Regions from separate parts of the Crossiella sp. CA198 genome, predicted to be linked through region 1. Evidence: riboswitches for the same ligand, from Rfam matches in the RefSeq annotation. Region 1 holds a riboswitch; each other region holds the start of a gene.

Region 1 (6,175 bases):
ATGCGACTCCGGAACGGTGAAAGGGCGGGCGTTGTGCGTGTTCCAGGTGTCGGCCCAGAGTTCTTGGCGGGGGCGGTCGAATTCCAGGAGGCGGATGACCGTGGTGTCGGCGGGGAGGGTGGCCTTGTCGATCAGGGTGATGCGGCTGGTGATCAGGATGCGGACCGGGCGGCCGAGCATGGCCTCGCGGGATTGGAAGTTGGCGGCCCGCATCAGGTAGTCGGCGAAGACTTTCCCGTTGGCCTGCAACAGTTCATCGTAGCCGTCCAGGATGATCAGGGGTGGACTGTCCGCGCGGGACTTGGCGAACTCCGACCAGTTGACAACGCGGCCGGTGTCTCGTTTGATCTGGGTTTCGAGTTGGTCCTGGAAGTCGGTTTCCGGGTTGATGTCCCGGAGTTCGATCCGGACGGCGGTGAAGGCGGGGGCGGCCAGTCGGGCGGCGAGCACCTCGGTCAGTAGGGACTTGCCTGAGCCGGGGTGACCAAGTACGAGCAGTGGGGTTTGGGTGCTGTAGGGGGAATGCAGGAACTCCAGCAGGAAATCGCCGAGGTCTTCCCTGATCGGGAGGTCGGTCCAGCGGGGCTCGTGTTCGAGGTTGGCCTCCGCGGACAGGTTGCGGATCACCTTGAACGCCTGGGGGATGAAGGCGTCCTGCTTGGCCGGGAACACCAGGCCGTCGGCCTGGGCGTGGTCGCCGAAGACCGGGTCGGCGAGGCGGTGACCGTACACAGTGGACAGATCAGCGGCGGTGGCGTCGCTCTGTGCGCCGGGGTGCAGTTCGGCGATCCGGTCCGCGAGGTCCTGGAGGCCGCGGTCGATGCGGTGCTGGTCCTGGCGGCCTACCCAGGCGGTGAAATCGGGGCTGTCGCGCAGCAGTTCGAGATATTGAGCCTGGTAGACCTCCTCGGCCGCCCTGCCTGCGGACTCGACGGCCTCGGTCAGATCGCGTTCCCGGAACTGGTAGTTGAGGCCCGCGGCGAAGAGCTGGAATCGACTGGCCAGGGCGAGGTAGAGGGTCCGCCGGTGCGTGGTCTCGCTGTGCACCGGATGGGGCAGCACGACCGGGCTGTCGATCAACGCCCGGTCGGGGAGCATGTGGATCTTTTCCGCGTCGGTCAGCGCGAACGCGGCCATGAGGTCCGGCGCGTGGCGGTCCAGGGCAGTGAAGAAGGCGGTGTAGGTGAGGAGGCAGTGGGCGGCGGCCATGCGGCGGGAGCGGTCCAGGAAATCGCCAGCGTCGCGGTTGAGGAGTTTCTTGGCAGCTGCCTGGCCGAGTTTGGTGATTTCGTTTTTTGCGCCCAGCAAGGACAGGGTCTCCCTGGCGATGGTGACGCCGGAGACCAGCAGGATCACCCCGGCCAGTTTGTCCACCGCCTCAATGAGTTTGCTGTCCTGGACGCGGCCCTGTTTCACCACCTTCTGGACCTGCTGGAAGGTGATCGCGGTCACGATGTCCTGCCCCATGCGAACAGTGTCGCGGGCTGCCGCCGAAGAGTTACCGCGGGTAGGGTCGGAAGCGCTGATGGTTCGCCACGGGTCCCGAAACGGGGTTTGTGGCGTCGTAAGAGGGAACCCGGTGGAAGTCCGGGACTGCCCCGCAGCGGTTAGCGGGAACGACCGCCGTCATCGCACTGGACGCACACCGCGTCTGGGAAGCGACGGCCAGTAGGAGCCTGAGCCCAGGCCTGCCCGCGAGTCCGAAGACCTGCCATCGGCCGTGCCAGCCACCTGGGCAGGCACGTTCCCGGTTCGGCCACGAGGGATGGCCGTGGGGCGCCCAGCCGTCGCGCACGGACTGGTTGCCGCGCGTTCGAATCCCTTTCCCGGACCGGAATGTCGTTCTCGAGGGAAGAAGGACGTCTCAGCATGACCACTGATCGAGCGACCGTGTCCGCGACCATCCTGGACTACCCGCGGATCGGGCCGAACCGCGAGTTGAAGCGGGTCATCGAGGGCTACTGGGCCGGTCGGGTCAGCGCCGCCGACCTGGACGAGACCACCACCAGGCTGCGGCTGGACACGCTCACCGAACTGCACCGGGCCGGGCTGGACGAGGTGCCCACCGGCACCCAATCCCGCTACGACCACGTGCTGGACACCGCCGTGCTGCTCGGCGCGGTGCCGCCGCGGCACCTGCGCGCAGGCGAGGACCCCCTGGACACCTACTTCGCGATGGCGCGCGGGCGGCCCGAGGCCCCGGCGCTGGAGATGACCAAGTGGTTCGGCACCAACTACCACTACCTGGTGCCCGAGATCGGGCCGGACACACCCATCGCGCTGCGTGGCGACAAGCCGGTGCGGCAGTATCGGGAGGCCGTGGACCTGGGCATTCCGGGTCGGCCGGTGCTGCTCGGACCGGTGACCTTCCTGCTGCTGTCCGCCGCGGCCGCGGACGCGCCCGCCGGGTTCGACCCACTGGACCGGCTCGATGACGTGCTGGCGGCCTACCGCGAGCTGCTCGGTCAGCTGGCAGCGGCCGGGGCCGGGCACGTCCAGCTCGACGAGCCGTCACTGGTCACCGACCTCACCCAGGCCCAGCTCGACGCGTTCACCAGTGCTTACGCCTACCTGGCCGAATCGCCCGCGCGGCCTGAGCTGTGGGTGCAGACCTACTACGGGTTCCCCGCGCCCGCCGCGCTGACCACCCTGGCCGGGCTGCCGGTGCACACCGTGGGCCTGGACTTCTCCGGCGCGGCCGCCGAGGACCTGCCCGCGGCGGTCGGCGAGGCCGGTCTGCGCGGCAAGCGGCTGGCCGCGGGGCTGGTCGACGGGCGCAACGTGTGGCGCACCGACCTGCGCCGGGCGCTGGCCACCGCGACCGTGCTCGCCGGGATGGCCGCCGAGGTCGTGGTGACCGCGGGCAGTCCGCTGCTGCACGTGCCGGTCGACCTGGCCGTGGAGGACGAACTCCCCGCGGAACTGGTGCGGCGGCTGGCCTTCGCCAAGCAGAAGGTGGCCGAGGTGGTGGCCATCGCCCGCGGTCTGCGCGAAGGCACCCCGGCGATCGCCGAACAGCTCTCCGCCAGCGATCTGCTGCACCGCACCCCGGTGCGCCAGGACGCCGCGTTGCGCGCCCGGATCGCCGGACTGTCCGAACAGGACGAACTGCGACCCGCGCCCGCCGAGGAGCGATTCGCGTTGCAGCGCAAGGAACTCGGGCTGCCACAGTTGCCCACCACCACGATCGGCTCGTTCCCGCAGACCGCCGAACTACGCAAGGCCCGTGCCGGGCACCGCAAGGGCGAGCTGAGCGAGCACGACTACCACGCGGTGCTGCGCGCCGAAGTGGACAAAGTCGTTGCGCTGCAGGAGGAACTCGACCTGGACGTGCTCGTGCACGGCGAGCCCGAGCGCACCGACATGGTCGAGTACTTCGCCGAGAGACTGGACGGGTTCGCCGTCACCAAGCTCGGCTGGGTGCAGTCCTACGGCACCCGCTGCGCCCGCCCGCCGATCGTGCACAGTGACGTCACCCGGCCCGCGCCGATGACGGTGGAGTACGCCGCCTACGCCCAGTCCCGCACCACCCGCCCGGTCAAGGGCATGCTCACCGGCCCGGTCACCCTGCTGCAGTGGGCTTTCGTGCGGACCGACCAGCCGCGCGCGGACACCGCTGACCAGGTCGCGCTGGCCCTGCGGGACGAGGTCGCCGACCTGGAGGCCGCCGGCCTGCGGGTGATCCAGGTGGACGAACCCGGTCTGCTGGAAGGCGTGCCACTGCGGGCCGAGCACCGCGCCGACTACCTCCAGTGGTCGGTGCGGGCGTTCCGGCTGGCCACCGCGGGCGCGCAGGCGGCGACCCAGGTGCACACGCACGTCTGCTACGCCGAACTGGCCACCGTGGTCGAGGCCGTCCGCGCACTGGACGTGGACGTGATCAGCATCGAATCAGCCCGCTCCGGCGGGGCGGCCGCGGCCGTCGGCGCACTCACCAGCGGCGTCGGTCCCGGCGTGTTCGACGTGCACTCGCCGGTGGTGCCCGAGGTCGCCGAACAGGCCGCCCAGCTGCGCCGCGCCCTGCGCTGGCTGCCCGCCGAGCGGGTCTGGGTGAACCCGGACTGCGGGCTCAAGACCCGCGGCTACGCCGAGGTCAGGCCGGCGCTGCGGGTGATGGTCGAGGCCGCGCGCACGGTCCGCGCGGAGATCACCGGCTGAGTCCGTCCGGAGTGGACCCGCACTGGAAGAAGTACCGTGATGCGGTCCGGGTCCACTCTGCCGGTGCATGGACCCCGGCGGGCTTGCCTCATTACGGTGGCTCCCGACCAGGCCACACGGGATACAAAGGGGTCAGGATGGCTGTCGTGCGCAGGATCGTCGAACTCGTCGATCCGGACGGGAACACGATCGGGGAGACCTCGGTCGAAGAGGCGCACACGCCGCCCGGCCGGTTGCACCGCGCGTTCTCGGTGATGCTTTTCGACGAGGACGACCGGGTGCTGCTGCAGCAGCGGGCGAAGGTCAAGAACCGGTTCCCGGAGCTGTGGGCGAACACCTGCTGCTCGCACCCGCTGGCCGGTGAGGACATCGCGCTCTCGGCGATCAAGCGGGTCGACGAGGAACTGCACCTCAAGATCGAGGAGCTGCGCGAGGTCGGCGCCTTCACCTACCAGGCGCTGGACGGGCACGGGGCGGCCGAGCACGAGTTCGACCACGTGCTGATCGGCAAGATCGGCGCGGACGCCCACCTCACGGCCAAGCCGGAGCCGGGCGAGATCGAGCAGCTCAAGTGGGTTCAGTACAGCGAACTGGTGGCCGACCACGCCGCCAACCCGCAGAACTACGCGCCGTGGGTCCCCGGCGTGGTCCGCCTGATCGAAGCGGCCCGCGCCACCAGCTGACCCGGCACGGCCAACCCGCCGTACCACAACGGCAAACACACCGTACGAGAACGGCCAACACTCCGGGGATGGGCAACCTCCCCGGAGTGTTGGCCGTTGTGGACGGTGTGTTGGCCGGAATGGGACGGTGTGTTGGCCGTTGTGGTCAGCGGCGGAGTTGTTCTTGCATGAGGAGGAAGGCGCCGAGGCCGTGTAGGTCGTTGGTGTTGCGTTTGCGGGCGTAGTAGTAGTTGAGGTCGCCGACGTTGGTGCCCTCGGAGATGTCGTAGATGTTGGTCAGGCCGTCGGCGCCGTTGCGGACCTTGGCCAGCACGCCGCGGTAACCCCGGTCGGCCACCCGCTGGTACGAGCGTGGGATGTAGCCGCGTTGCACCGCCGCGTCGAGCATCGTGGTGTACATGGAGGAGGCCGAGGTCTCGGTCCAGTTGTCCGGGTCGTCACCGCGGTCGACCACCTGGAACCAGCGCCCGGTCTGCCGGTCCTGGTAGCGGGCCAGGCCCTTGGCCAGGTGTTGCACGTAGCCGATGAGCTGCTGCCGCTTCGGGTGATTCTTGGGCAGCATGTCCAGGATCTCGATGTAGGTGATCGCGGACCAGCCGAAGGCGCGGGCCCAGAAGAAACTGGTGGTTCCGGTGTCCGGCTTGGGTTTGGGGTCCCACGGGGCGTCCCGGTCGCCGTCGTAGGCGTGCCACATCAGGCCGTTGTCGGCCTTGAGCCGGTTGAAGTAGGTCTCCAGGTTCCGCAGCACCTCGTCGGTGGCGTACTGCTCGTCGCCGTAGGCCTGGCCATAGCGCATCAGGAACGGCTGGGCCATGAACACCCCGTCCGCCCACAGCTCGTTGGTCTTGCTGGTGGCGTGCCACATCCCGCCGTCGGGCGTGCGCGGATAGGTGGTGATCCGGGTGCGGATCTGGTCGGCGGCGGCCTTGTACCTGGGGTCGCCGGTCTCCTTGTGCAGGAAGATCAGCACGTTGCCGGGCTGCATCGCGTCCAGGTTGTTGAAGCTGTGGTTGACGTGCCCGGCGGCGTCGACGTGGTAGTCGGCCCACTTCTTGATGTAGGCCAGGTACTTCGGGTCCTTCAACCGCTGGTAGACCTTGTACACCCCGTAGAGGAACAACCCGCGGGTGTAGCCCCAGCCGCCGATGGTCTGCGGATCAGGGTTGCGCGCGATGGTCGAGTCGATCACCGCCTTGGACCAGTCGGTGGCCGGCGGGGCCGCCGTGGCCACCGGCGCGGTCACCGACAGCGCGAGCGCGGCCGCGGCGGCCACGGCGGTGGCCACCCGGAACACACGCGAGCGGAGGGTCCTGCCTCTGTTCACCGATCCTCCT
Region 2 (6,175 bases), on a different contig from region 1:
CGCGTCCATCGCGGTGACCAGTTCGCGGGCCTTGGCCTCGATCGCGTCGGTGTCGGTGCGGGAGGCGGAGCCGTCCTCGTTGAGCCCCAGGGCTTCCCGGATGCCGGGCAGCGCGGCGACCTGTCCGGCCCACATCTGCCGGGCCTGGATCATGGCCAGCACCAGGTTGATCCGGGCCTCGCCCTCGGGCGCGGCGCCCAGGATGTGCAGGCCGTCCCGGATCTGCACGTCCTTGACCTCGCACAGCCAGCCGTCCACGTGCAGCAGGAAGTCGTCGAACTCCGCGTCGTGCGGCCGGTCGTCCAGGCCCAGGTCGTGGTCGAGTTTGGCGGCCTGGATGAGGGTCCAGATCTGCGCCCGGATGGCCGGGAGTTTGGCCGGGTCCATGGCGGCGATGTTGGCGTGCTCGTCCAGGAGTTGTTCCAGCCGGGCGATGTCGCCGTAGCTGTCCGCGCGGGTCATCGGCGGCACCAGGTGGTCGACCAGGGTGGCGTGCGCCCGGCGCTTGGCCTGGGTGCCCTCGCCGGGGTCGTTGACCAGGAACGGGTAGATCAGCGGGATATCGCCCAGCGCCGCGTCGGTGCCGCAACTGGCGGACATGCCGACGGTCTTGCCGGGCAGCCATTCCAGGTTGCCGTGCTTGCCCACGTGCACCATGGCGTGCGCGCCGAACTCCTGGGCCAGCCAGCGGTAGGCGGCCAGGTAGTGGTGGCTGGGCGGCAGGTCCGGGTCGTGGTAGATGGCGATCGGGTTCTCGCCGAAGCCGCGCGGCGGCTGCACCATGACGACCACGTTGCCCGCGGTCAGCGCCGCGAGGACGATCTCGCCCTCGGGATCCTGGCTACGGTCCACGAACAGTTCGCCGGGCGCCGGACCCCAGTGGCCTTCGAGTTCCGCGCGGAAGTCGGCGGGCAGGGTGTCGTAGAACTCGCGGTACCTGGCGGCGCTGATCCGCACCGGGTTGCCGGAGAGCTGGGTCTCGGTGAGCCAGTTCTCGTCCTGGCCACCGGCGGCGATCAGCGCGTGGATCAGCGCGTCACCGTCCAGCTTGGCCACGCCGGGCAGGGCGCCCTCGCCTTCGGCCGGGCCGATGTCATAACCGTTGTCCCGCAACGCGGCCAGCAGTTTGACCACGCTGGCCGGGGTGTCCAGGCCGACCGCGTTGCCGATCCGGGAGTGCTTGGTCGGGTAGGCCGAGAGCATCAGCGCGATCCGCCGGTCGGCGGCCGGGATGTGCCGCAACTGGGCGTGCTTGACCGCGATCCCGGCGACCCGGGCGGCGCGTTCCGGGTCGGCCACGTACACGGTGAGGCCGTCCGGGTCGATCTCCTTGAAGGAGAACGGGACGGTGATGATCCGGCCGTCGAACTCGGGGATGGCCACCTGGGTCGCGGTGTCCAAAGGGGACAGTCCGTCGTCGTTGGCCGCCCAGCTCTCCCGGCTGGAGGTGAGGCAGAGTCCTTGCAGGATCGGCACATCCAGCGCGGCCAGCGCGCCGACGTCCCAGGCGTCGTCCTCGCCACCGGCGGAGGCGGCGGCCGGTTTGGTGCCCCCGGCGGCCAGCACGGTGACGACCAGGGCATCGGCCTTGCCGAGTTCGGTGAGCAGTGCGGGTTCGGCGGTGCGCAGCGAGGAGCAGAACACCGGCAGCGCCTGGCCGCCCGCGTCCTCGATCGCGCTGCTGAGCGCCTCGACGAAGGCGGTGTTCCCGGCCACGTGGTGGGCCCGGTAGTAGAGCACCGCGACCACCGGTCCGCTGGTGGTGCGGGCGGTGCGCTCCAGCACGCCCCAGGTGGGGGTGGGCTGCGGCGCGGCGAAGCCGAGACCGGTGAGCAGCACGGTGTCGGAGAGGAAGTTGTGCAGTTCGGCCAGGTTGGCCGGGCCGCCGTGCGCGAGGTAGGCGTGCGCCTCGGCGCAGACGCCGCCAGGCACCGTGGACAGCTCCATCAGCTGGGCGTCCGGGGCCTGTTCGCCGCCGAGCACGACGACGGGCCGGGGTCCGGCGAGCAGCCAGTCCAGGCCCTCTTCCCACATCCGGCGGCCGCCGAGGATGCGCACCACGACCAGGTCCACGCCCTCGACCAGGGCGGGCAGGTCGTCCACGAGCAGCCGGGCCGGGTTGCCGAGCCGGTAATCGGCCTCGCCGGCGCGGGCGGAGAGCAGGTCGGTGTCAGAGGTCGACAGCAGCAGGATCACGCGTGGCTCCACATCCCTCGGGGTCCGCGCCCCATGACGGTCGGGGACGGTGAGCGGAGTGTCTGGCTCCCGGGCTCGCACCCGGTGACAGTGGCGGGACCGCGCCGGACTCACACCGGCTTCCTCCGTGGTTCACCGTTCGAGGCGACCCTACCTGCCGCGTAGCATCCCGCGGGTGCCCGCTTCGCCACATCGCCAGCGCCCGGACGCCTGTCCCGGCGCGATCGAGGTGCACCCGGCGGCCGATGGCGGCCTGGCCCGGGTCCGGGTATCGGGCGGCACGCTCTCCAGGGCGCGGCTGGCGGTGCTGCGAACGGCCGCGATCGAGCTGGGCGACGGGTCGCTTGAGCTGACCTCGCGGGCGAATGTGCAGCTCAGAGGACTGGCGGCCGGGGCTGAGGTCGAGTTGGGGGCGCGGCTGGCCGAGGCCGGGCTGCTGCCCTCGCTGACCCATGAGCGGATGCGGAACATCGTGGCCGCGCCGCTGGCGGACAACCAGGACCTGGTGGACGCGATCGACGCCGCGTTGTGTTCGCGGCCGGAACTGGCCGGGTTGCCGGGGCGGTTCCTGGTGGCCGTGGACGACGGCGGCGTGGTGAGCGGGCTGGGTGCGGATATCGGCCTGGACCTGGTTGGCTCTTCCTGGGCGTTGTCGCTGGCCGGGGCCGATTCAGGGCTGCGGGTGGCCGACCCGGTGGACGCGGTGCTGCGGGCGGCCCTGGAATTCCTGGCGCTGCGGGCCGAGCACGGCGGCACGGCCTGGCGACTGGCCGAGATCGACGGCGGTGTCGCGGAGATCACTCGACGGCTGGGCGGACCGGTGTCCACGGAGCGGCTGGCGGTGCGCGGATCAGTGCCGCTGCCCCCCGGCCCGCTGCCGGACGGGCGCCTGGTCGTGGGCGCGCCGCTGGGGCGGTTGGACCCGGACCAGTCCGGCGCCCTGCTCGCGGTGGAGCAGGTTCGGCTCACACCGTGGCGCGGTCTGGTGCTGCCGCGGACGATCACCTTGGGGCACGGGCTGATCACCGATCCGGACTCACCCTGGCACGCGGTCACCGCCTGCACCGGCCGCCCCGGCTGCGCCAAATCCCTGGCCGATGTGCGCGCCGACGCCGTGCGCCACCTCGGGTTGCCCGGCGGGCCGGTGCACTGGTCGGGCTGCTCCCGGCGATGCGGACGGCCGCGCGGCGCGATCGACGTGCTGGCCACCGCGGACGGCTACCTGATCGACGGACAACCGCACGAGGACACGGCCGCGGCGATCGACGCGGCCCGGAGGAAGCAGCAGTGACCGAGTACATCAAGGACGGCAAGGAGATCTACCGCCGCTCCTTCGCCACCATCCGCGCCGAGGCCGACCTGGCCGGACTGCCCCCGGATGTGGCCCGGGTGGCGGTGCGGATGATCCACGCCTGCGGCATGGTCGACCTGGTGGCCGATATCGGCCACTCCCCCGGCGTGGTGGCCTCGGCCCGCGCCGCGCTGGAGGCCGGGGCGCCGATCCTGTGTGACGCCACCATGGTCGCGGCCGGGGTGACCCGCCGTCGCCTGCCCGCGGACAACGAGGTGCTGTGCTTCCTGGGTGATCCGCGGGTGCCGGAACTGGCCGCGTCGATGGGCAACACGCGCAGTGTGGCGGCCCTGGAACTGTTGCGGGACAAGCTCGGCGGCGCGGTGGTGGCGATCGGCAACGCGCCGACCGCGCTGTTCCACCTGCTGGAGATGATCGCCGGTGGCGCGCCAAAGCCCGCCGCGGTGCTGGGCATCCCGGTGGGGTTCATCGGCGCGGCCGAATCGAAGGAAGCCCTGGCCGCCAACGGTCTGGGCCTGGAATACCTGGTGGTGCGGGGCAGGCGGGGCGGCAGCGCGATGACCGCCGCCGCGATCAACGCGATTGCGAGTGACGAAGAGTGAGTGATCTGGGACGGCTGTACGGCGTCGGGCTCGGCCCCGGCGATCCGGAGCTGGTGACGGTCAAGGCGGCCCGGCTGATCGGCGCGGCGGACGTGGTGGTCTTCCACAGCGCGCGGCACGGGCGCAGCATCGCCCGCGGCATCGCCGAGCCCTACCTGCGGCCCGGCCAGATCGAGGAACAGCTGATCTACCCGGTGACCACCGAGGACAGCGAGGACTATCAGGGTCAGATCGACCAGTTCTACGCCGAGAGCGCCGAACGCCTGGCCGCGCACCTCTCCGCCGGACGCGACGTCGTGGTGCTCGCCGCCGGGGACCCGTTCTTCTACGGCTCCTACATGCACATGCACAAACGGCTCGCGCACCGGTTCCCGACCGAGGTGGTGCCCGGGGTGACCTCGGTCAGCGGCGCCGCCGCCGTGCTCGGCCGCCCCCTGGTCGAACGCGACGAGGTGCTCACCGTCCTCCCCGGCACGCTGCCGCAGGAGGAGCTGGCCGAATGGCTGGCCACCACCGACTCGGCCGCGATCATGAAGCTGGGCCGCACCTTCACCTCGGTACGCGAGGCCCTGCACGCGGCAGGCCGCCTGGACGACGCCTGGTACGTGGAACGGGCCACCACCGGCCGCCAGCGGGTCGCGCCACTGTCCGAAGTGGACCCCGAAGGCGTCCCCTACTTCTCCCTGGCCCTGCTGCCCAGCCAGGCCCACAGCACCATCGACTCCACCCCCGCCGAGTCCGCCACGGGACCGGGTGAGGTGGTCGTGGTCGGCCTCGGCCCCGCCGGGCGCGAATGGCTGACCCCCCAAGCACAGGACGCGCTCGCCACCGCCGACGAACTCGTCGGCTACGGCCCCTACCTGGACCGGATCCCGCCCAACCCGCGTCAGCGCCGCCACCCCTCGGACAACCGGGTGGAGGCCGAACGCGCCGCCTTCGCCCTGGACCTGGCCAAATCCGGCTCCCGGGTCGCGGTCATCTCCTCCGGCGACCCCGGCGTCTTCGCGATGGCCAGCGCCGTCCTGGAAGTCGCGGGCGAAGACCAGTTCGCCGAAGTCCCGGTGCGAGTGCTCCCCGGCCTTACCGCCGCCCACGCGGTGGCCAGCCGGGTCGGCGCGCCACTGGGCCACGACTACTGCGTGCTCTCCCTCTCCGACCGCCTCAAGCCGTGGGAGATCATCGAGGCCCGCCTGGCCGCCGCGGCGAGCGCGGACCTGGTGATCGCGATCTACAACCCGGCCTCGCGCACCCGAACCTGGCAGGTCGAATCAGCCAGGAAAACCCTGCTGACCCACCGCTCCCCCGACACCCCCGTGGTGATCGGCCGCGACGTCGGCGGCCCCGAAGAATCAATCCGCGTGGTCCGCCTCGCCGACCTCGATCCGTCCACTGTGGATATGCGCTGCCTACTGCTGATCGGCTCCTCCACCACCAGATTCCGCACCGGCCCATCCGGCGAACCAGTGGTCTTCACCCCACGCCGCTACCCCGCCTGACCCACTCCACCGCCGCCGCCACGGTCCCCACCGTGTCGGCGGCGGGCAACGCCGGCCGCCGCACCATCACCACCGGCACCCCCAGCCGCCGAGCCGCAACGAGCTTGGCCGCAGTCTGCTCCCCACCACTGTCCTTGCTAACCAACACCTCAATCCGGTACCGCCGCAACAACTCCAACTCACCGTCCACTGTGTACGGCCCCCGATCGAGCAGAACCTCCACATTGTCCGAATGACTCTCCGGCGGATCAACAGACCGACACAAAAACCACAACTCCGGGTTGGCGAAGGCAGGCAGATCACGCCGACCGGTAGTGAGCAGCACCCGACTTCCCAGCGACGGCACCAGCGCGGCCGCCTCGGCGATCGAGGACACCCAGTGCCAGCAATCCCCCGCCTGCTCAGTCCACCCCGGCCGACGCAACACCAGCAACGGCAGCCCGAGTTCCCCAGTCGCCGCAACAGCATTCCCAGTCATAGTCGCCGCAAACGGATGAGTGGCATCCACCACCACATCAACAGCCCGCTCCCGCAACCAGGCGACCAGCCCCGGCACCCCACCGAACCCA
Region 3 (6,175 bases), on a different contig from region 1:
GCCAAGGGCCAGCTGCGCGAGGGCCTGCGTTACGTGCGTGGCCGCAAGGACCTGGTCGTGCTGATGGTGCTGGTGTTCTTCGTCAGCACCTTCGGCCTCAACTTCAGCACCACCCTGGCCGTGGTGGCGCGCAACGTCTTCCAGCGCGACGCCGACGGCTACGGCCTGCTCTCCACCCTGCTGGCGGCAGGCACCTTCCTGGGCGCGCTGCTGGCCGCCCGGCGCAGCACCAAGGGCAAGCCGCGGCTGCGGGTGATGATCGGCGGCGCGATCGTGTTCGGGATCCTGGAGATCGTGGTCGGGCTGATGCCCACCTTCACCGCGCTGGGACTGATGCTGATCCCCACCGGCATCGCCGTGATGACCTTCACAACCACGGCCAACTCGACCGTCCAGCTGGCCGTCCGGCCGGACATGCGCGGCCGGGTGATGGGCCTGTACATGCTGGTCTTCCTGGGTGGGACCCCGTTGGGCAGCCCGGTGATGGGCTGGGTCGCGCAGGAGTTCGGCGGCCAGGCGCCGCTGCTGGTGGGCGGGATCGTGTCCCTGCTGGCCGCAATCGTGTGCGGAGCCGTTCTCGCAGGTCGCGGCGGCATGCGCTGGCCGGTCGGCCGATGGTCACGCTTTCGGGTGCGCCGCCGGGGCTTGACGACGGAGTGAAGTAAGCCTAACCTAAGTCTTGTCCGCTTCGTGGTGGGAGCGGCAGTCAGTTCGGGAACAGAGTGAGGCCCCGGCTCCGTAAGGAGTCCGGGGCCTCACTCTTTCGGCGACGTCAACTTGTCGGAGCATCCACCGCCGAAGTTCTGGGGCAACGATCAGGGCAGCAGCAGACCGTTCTTGCCCGCGCGGGCGTCCTCGAAGCGCTTGCCGACCTCGGCCCAGTTCACGATGTTCCACAGGGCGTTGATGTAGTCGGCCTTCACGTTGCGGTACTGCAGGTAGTAGGCGTGCTCCCACACGTCGAAGACGACTAGGGGGGTGGTGGCGATCGAGAGGTTGGAGTGGTGGTCCTTGAGCTGCTGGGTGATCAGCCGCTGGCCGATCGGGTCCCAGGCGAGCACGCCCCAGCCGGAGCCCTGGATGGTGGTGGAGACGGCGTTGAGCTGGGCGCGCAGCTTGTCGAAGGAGCCGAACTCCTCGTCGATCGCGGCGGCGAGTTCGCCGGTGGGCTTGTCTCCGCCGTTGGGCGAGAGGATCTTCCACCACACCACGTGCATGGCGTGTCCGGCCAGGTTGAAGGCCAGGGTGTGCTCCAGGCCGACGATCGAGCCGAAGTCGCCCTTGTCCCGGGCCTCGGCGATCTTGTCCAGGGTGTCGTTGGTGCCCTTGACGTAGGCCGCGTGGTGCTTGCTGTGGTGCAGCTCGTTGATCTCGCCGCTGATCGCCGGCGCGAGCGCGGAGTAGTCGTAGTCCAGATCGGGCAGGACGTAGGCGCCCATCAAGAGCCTCCCCATGTGAATGGCAGTCAGTTCATGAGAGTGCTGTGCAACTACAAGTTACTTGCAACAAGCCATGGTCACGAGTTGGGGTCGGCAGTTTGACCTGGCTTGTCCTGCCGGGTGAGCATCAGCGGCAGAAGTCCGAATGTTCGCCTTCAAGCAGGGGAAGCCGGTCGAAATCCGGCGCTGACCCGCAACGGTGGGCCGCTTCACGCGGTGAGCCCGAGTACCTGCCGAGGGTGCGATCACCGAACTCCGTCGAGGCTCGCGGAAGGTGTCCATGAAGAAGTCGTTGCTTGCCGCTGTGTGCGTGCTCACGCTGTCGTTCTCGGCTTGTGGGAGCCCGGCGGCCGCCCCGCAAACCCCGGCCGGGGCCGCGCAGGAGATCGTCAACTGCGGCCGGACGCAGAAGTTCGACGGCCGGCCCCAGCGGATCCTGAGCATGAACCAGCACGCCACCGAGGTGCTGGTGGCGCTGGGAGTGACCGACCGGATCGTGGGCACCGCCTACCCGGACACCCCGGACGTGCCCGCGGCCATCGCCACCGACTACGCCAAGGTCAAGACCATCTCGCAGAAGTACCCGACCCTGGAGCAGCTGCTCGGCACCGAGCCGGACCTGGTGGTCGGCGGCTACGCCAGCGCCTTCGCCGAGAAGGACGGCCGCGGCCGGGACGCTCTGGAAGCCAAGGGGATCCGCACCTTCCTGCTCTCGGAGAACTGCCCGGACGCCACCGCGGCCATCGGCACCTACACCGATGACCTGGGCGTGCTCGGCCGGCTGCTCGGCGCGACCGAGCAGGCCACCAAGCTGATCGGGGAGACCAGCAAGGCCGTGGACGAGGTGACCGCCAAGGTCGCCGCCGCGAACAAGCCCGCGGTGCCGGTGTTCTTCTACGACAGCGGCGAGCAGGCCCCGTTCACCGTCGGCGGGCGCGGGCTGGGCAACGACCTGGTCAAGCGGGCAGGCGGCCGCAACATCTTCGCCGACGTGCCCAAGGTCTTCGGCGACGCCAGCTGGGAACAGGTCGGCGACCGCGCGCCCGAGGTGATCGTGCTGGTGGACTACCTCGGCGACAACGGCGGCGTGGACGCCAAACGCCGCTTCCTCGAAGGACATCCGCTGGCCAAGGGCACCCCGGCGGTACGGAACAAGCGGTTCGTCACGCTCACCCTGCCCGACCTGATCGAAGGCATCCGGCTGCCCGCGGCGCTGCGCACGCTCACCGCCGGGCTGCACCCGGACCTGGCCAAGTGACCAGGGTTCCCCTCGGCCTGACCCTGCTACTCGGTTTCCTGGCGCTGCTCGGCGCCGCCAGCCTGGCCCTGTCCTTCGGGTCGGTGGCGGTGCCGGTCGGCCAGGTCTGGCGGATCCTGCTGCACTGGGCCGCACCCGGGCTGGTCGAGGCCGACTGGACCCCGGTGCGGGCCTCGATCATCCGCGAGTCCCGGCTGCCCAGGGTGGTGCTGGCGGTGCTGGTCGGCGCGGCGCTCGCGCTGGCCGGGGCGGTGGCCCAGGTGGTCACCCGCAACCCACTGGCCGATCCGTACCTGCTGGGCGTCAACTCCGGGGCCGGGTTCTTCGTGGCCGTGGTCATGGTGCTGGGCATCGGCGCCGGGGTGCTCGGCGCGGCCACCGTGCCGATCGCGGCCTTCCTGGGCGCGCTGGTGGCGTTGCTGCTGGTGCTCACGGTGGCCGGGCGGTTCGGTTCGGTGACCGCGCTGGTGCTCGGCGGACTCGGCGTGGCACAGATCTTCGGCGCGGGCATCCTGATGGTGATCTTCCTGGCGGCCAAGGGCGATCAGGCCAAGCAGGTGTTGTTCTGGCTCAGCGGCGGACTCGGCGATGCCCGCTGGGGGAGCATGGTCGTGCCAGGGGTGGTGCTTGTGCTGGCGCTGGCCGCGGGCATGGCGGTCGGGCGCTGGCTCAACCTGCTCTCCGCGGGTGACGACGGGGCCGCCGCGCTCGGCGTGGATCCGAAGAAGCTGCGGTTGCTGGCCCTGATCGCGGTCGCGCTGCTGGCCGGGACCTCGGTCACGGTGGCTGGCGGCATCGCCTTCGTCGGTCTGATCATCCCGCAGGCGGCCGCGTTCCTGGTCGGCGCGGACGCCCGGCGGCTGCTGCCGGTGGCCGCGCTGCTCGGCGGGGTGTTCCTGGTCGGGGCGGACCTGCTGGCCAGGGTGGTGATCGCGCCGCTGGAGATCCCGGTCGGCGCGGTCACCTCCTCGGTGGGCGGGCTGGTGTTCCTGGTGATGCTGTACCGGCGGCGGGGGAGGGCGGCATGAGCGTGCGCACCGAGGGCGTGCGGGTGGCCCTGGGCGGGCGGATCGTGGTGGACGGCGTCGATCTCGAACTGCGCGCCGGTGAGGTGCTGGGGCTGGTGGGGCCCAACGGTTCCGGCAAGACCTCGCTGCTGCGCACGCTGTACCGCGCACTGGCCCCGGCCGATGGCGCGGTGCTGGTGGACGAGCGGCCGGTGACCGGGTTCGGGCGGCGGGAGCTGGCCAGGACACTGGCCGCGACCACCCAGGAACCCGAGCACGCGGCCGCGCTGACCGTGTCCGAGGTGATCACCCAGGGCCGCACCTGCCACCGCGGCTGGCTGGAGTCACTGCGTGCCGAGGACCACGCCGCGGTCGGCGAGGCGATCACCCTGGCCGACCTGGAAGCCTTGCGGGACCGGGATGTCCGCACTCTCTCCGGCGGCGAGCGGCAGCGGGTCTCCATCGCTCGCGCGCTCGCCCAGCAGCCCCGGATCCTGGTGCTGGACGAGCCGACCAACCACCTCGACCTGCGGCATCAGCTCGCCGTGCTGGAACTGCTGCGGGCCCGTGCTACCGAGGGGCTGTCCGTGCTGCTCACCCTGCACGACCTGCGGCTGGCGGTGGAGCACTGCGACCGCTTGGTGGTGCTCGACGAGGGCAAGGTGGTGACCGCCGGGCCGCCGGTCGAAGTCCTCACCGCTGACCTGCTCGCCGGGGTCTTCGGCGTGCGCGGTCAGCTCAGGGAACTGGCCGACGGACGGTCCACAGTGGACATCGCGGGGACGGTATGAGCTGCCTACGCAAGTTCCTTGGCGAACTGGCGGATCAGGCGCAGCGAGTCCGCCGTGCTCAACGCGCGTTCCAGGGCCTGGTCGAAGGCGGAGTCGAACTCGCGCAACCGCACCGGGTGGTCGATCAGCGAGGTCGCGGTCACCGTCTCCTGCCACAGCAGCGTGGGCAGCTGCGGACTGGGGAACTCCAGCAGGTGGAACCCGCCGCCGCCGAGGGCGTGGAAGGCCTCCGCGGTGAACGGCACCAGCCGGATGTCCACAGTGGACGGTCGTTGCTCCACCATCGCGACCAGGTGCCGCAGTTGCGCGGCCAGCACCGCGCGGCCGCCGACCTGCTGGTGCAGCACGGCCTCGGTGACCACCGCGGTCAGCCGCAACGGGTCCGGGCCGTCCAGCCGGTGCTGGCGGATCAGCCGGGCCTCCAGGACCCGCTCGACGTCGGCCATCCGGATATTCGGCCCGGCGCCGCGGATCACCGCGCGGGCGTAATCCTCGGTCTGCAACAGGGCCGGGATCAGCCCGCCGTCGTAGGAGCGGATCGCGGCCGCGCCGTGCTCGTAGCCGAAGAAGCGCAGCGTGTCGTCGTTGAACAGCCCGCCGTAGCCCTGCCACCAGGACCGCTGCTCGGCGGCCGAGCGCAGTTCGATGAGTCCGGCATAGGACTCCTCGCTGAGCCGGTAGGCCTTGGCCAGCGCCTTCAACCGCACGTCGGTGATCTTCAGCTTCCCGCCCTCGACCCCGGAGACGTAGGGCTGGGTGAGCCGGGCGGCCTTGGCCGCGGCGACCGCGGTGAGACCGGTCAGCTCCCGGTGCTCGCGCAGCCGGAGGCCGAGTTCCCAGTTGGCGACGGTGGGTGAGGTGGGCACTAACGCAACTCCAGATGACGGTGCTGATATCAGTGCAGAAGTCTCGCACACCGGGCCTGGCCACGAAGGAGTGATGGCCGCCGCCTGCCCGGAGATCCGGATCCACTGCGACCCGGCCCCGCCGGACACGCTGTCCTGCGCCCAGGTCGCCGGTGACCCGGAGGTGGCATTGGGGCTGGTGGCGGCGGAGCTGGCGGCGACCGCGCACCGGGTGGAAGCGGCGGCCGCGCGCACCGCCCTGTCGGTGTACGCGATCAAGATCGGTCAGGCCACGGTGCTGCCCTGGGCGCTCGGCCTGGGCTGGTGGCACCCGGACCGGGTCCGGCTGGGCGGCGACGGCGGCCACGGCTGGCACACCCTGCACCTGCCCGGCGCACCGGAGCCGGTCACCCTGGCCGAGCTGATCGACGGGATTTTCGAGGGTCACCTGTTCCGGGTGGCCGGACACCTGGCGGCGGTACGCGGCTGCGCGCGGCCGACCATGCTCGGCCAGATCGGCTTCGGCATCGGCACCGCCTTCGCCCGCGCAACCCGCGGCGCCGCCGACTCAGCCCACCTTTCCCTTGCCCACCAACAGTTATGCGCCGCCCTGCCCTGGCTCGGCCCAACCGGCCGCCTACTGCCCGGCACCCACGGCCTGACCTTCCTGCGCAACCACTGCTGCCTGTTCTGGACCGCCCCGGAGGAAGACGCCTGCCGCAGCTGCCCCCGCCGCACCGACGAAGACCGCCTCACCACCTAACCCCCTCCCCAGCGTGTTGGCCGTTGTCGTACGCCGAGTTGGCCGTTATGGACGCCGAGTTGGCCCAACTCG

What was found. Region 1 has a riboswitch for cobalamin ahead of metE (5-methyltetrahydropteroyltriglutamate--homocysteine S-methyltransferase). Riboswitches for the same ligand answer to the same signal wherever they lie in the genome.
Positions count from the first base shown of each region.
Region 2: another riboswitch for cobalamin. It lies ahead of cobN (cobaltochelatase subunit CobN); the one in region 1 lies ahead of metE (5-methyltetrahydropteroyltriglutamate--homocysteine S-methyltransferase).
Region 3: another riboswitch for cobalamin. It lies ahead of ACTOWY_RS12220 (ABC transporter substrate-binding protein); the one in region 1 lies ahead of metE (5-methyltetrahydropteroyltriglutamate--homocysteine S-methyltransferase).

Region 1 covers NZ_JBQJIM010000042.1:16,804-22,978, reverse strand. The annotation lists gene ACTOWY_RS41570 (NACHT domain-containing protein) at 1-1,467, opposite strand, end outside; cobalamin riboswitch at 1,523-1,718, shown strand; gene metE (5-methyltetrahydropteroyltriglutamate--homocysteine S-methyltransferase) at 1,870-4,158, shown strand; gene idi (isopentenyl-diphosphate Delta-isomerase) at 4,305-4,841, shown strand; gene ACTOWY_RS41555 (glycoside hydrolase family 88/105 protein) at 4,987-6,165, opposite strand; gene ACTOWY_RS41550 (glycoside hydrolase family 88/105 protein) at 6,174-6,175, opposite strand, start outside.
Region 2 covers NZ_JBQJIM010000043.1:287-6,461, reverse strand. The annotation lists gene cobN (cobaltochelatase subunit CobN) at 1-2,196, opposite strand, end outside; cobalamin riboswitch at 2,232-2,365, opposite strand; gene ACTOWY_RS41730 (hypothetical protein) at 2,372-3,487, shown strand; gene ACTOWY_RS41725 (precorrin-8X methylmutase) at 3,484-4,110, shown strand; gene ACTOWY_RS41720 (precorrin-2 C(20)-methyltransferase) at 4,107-5,606, shown strand; gene ACTOWY_RS41715 (cobalt-precorrin-6A reductase) at 5,581-6,175, opposite strand, start outside.
Region 3 covers NZ_JBQJIM010000006.1:222,020-228,194, reverse strand. The annotation lists gene ACTOWY_RS12230 (MFS transporter) at 1-660, shown strand, start outside; gene ACTOWY_RS12225 (superoxide dismutase) at 816-1,439, opposite strand; cobalamin riboswitch at 1,554-1,691, shown strand; gene ACTOWY_RS12220 (ABC transporter substrate-binding protein) at 1,720-2,697, shown strand; gene ACTOWY_RS12215 (FecCD family ABC transporter permease) at 2,694-3,725, shown strand; gene ACTOWY_RS12210 (ABC transporter ATP-binding protein) at 3,722-4,495, shown strand; gene ACTOWY_RS12205 (Scr1 family TA system antitoxin-like transcriptional regulator) at 4,501-5,361, opposite strand; gene ACTOWY_RS12200 (hypothetical protein) at 5,435-6,103, shown strand.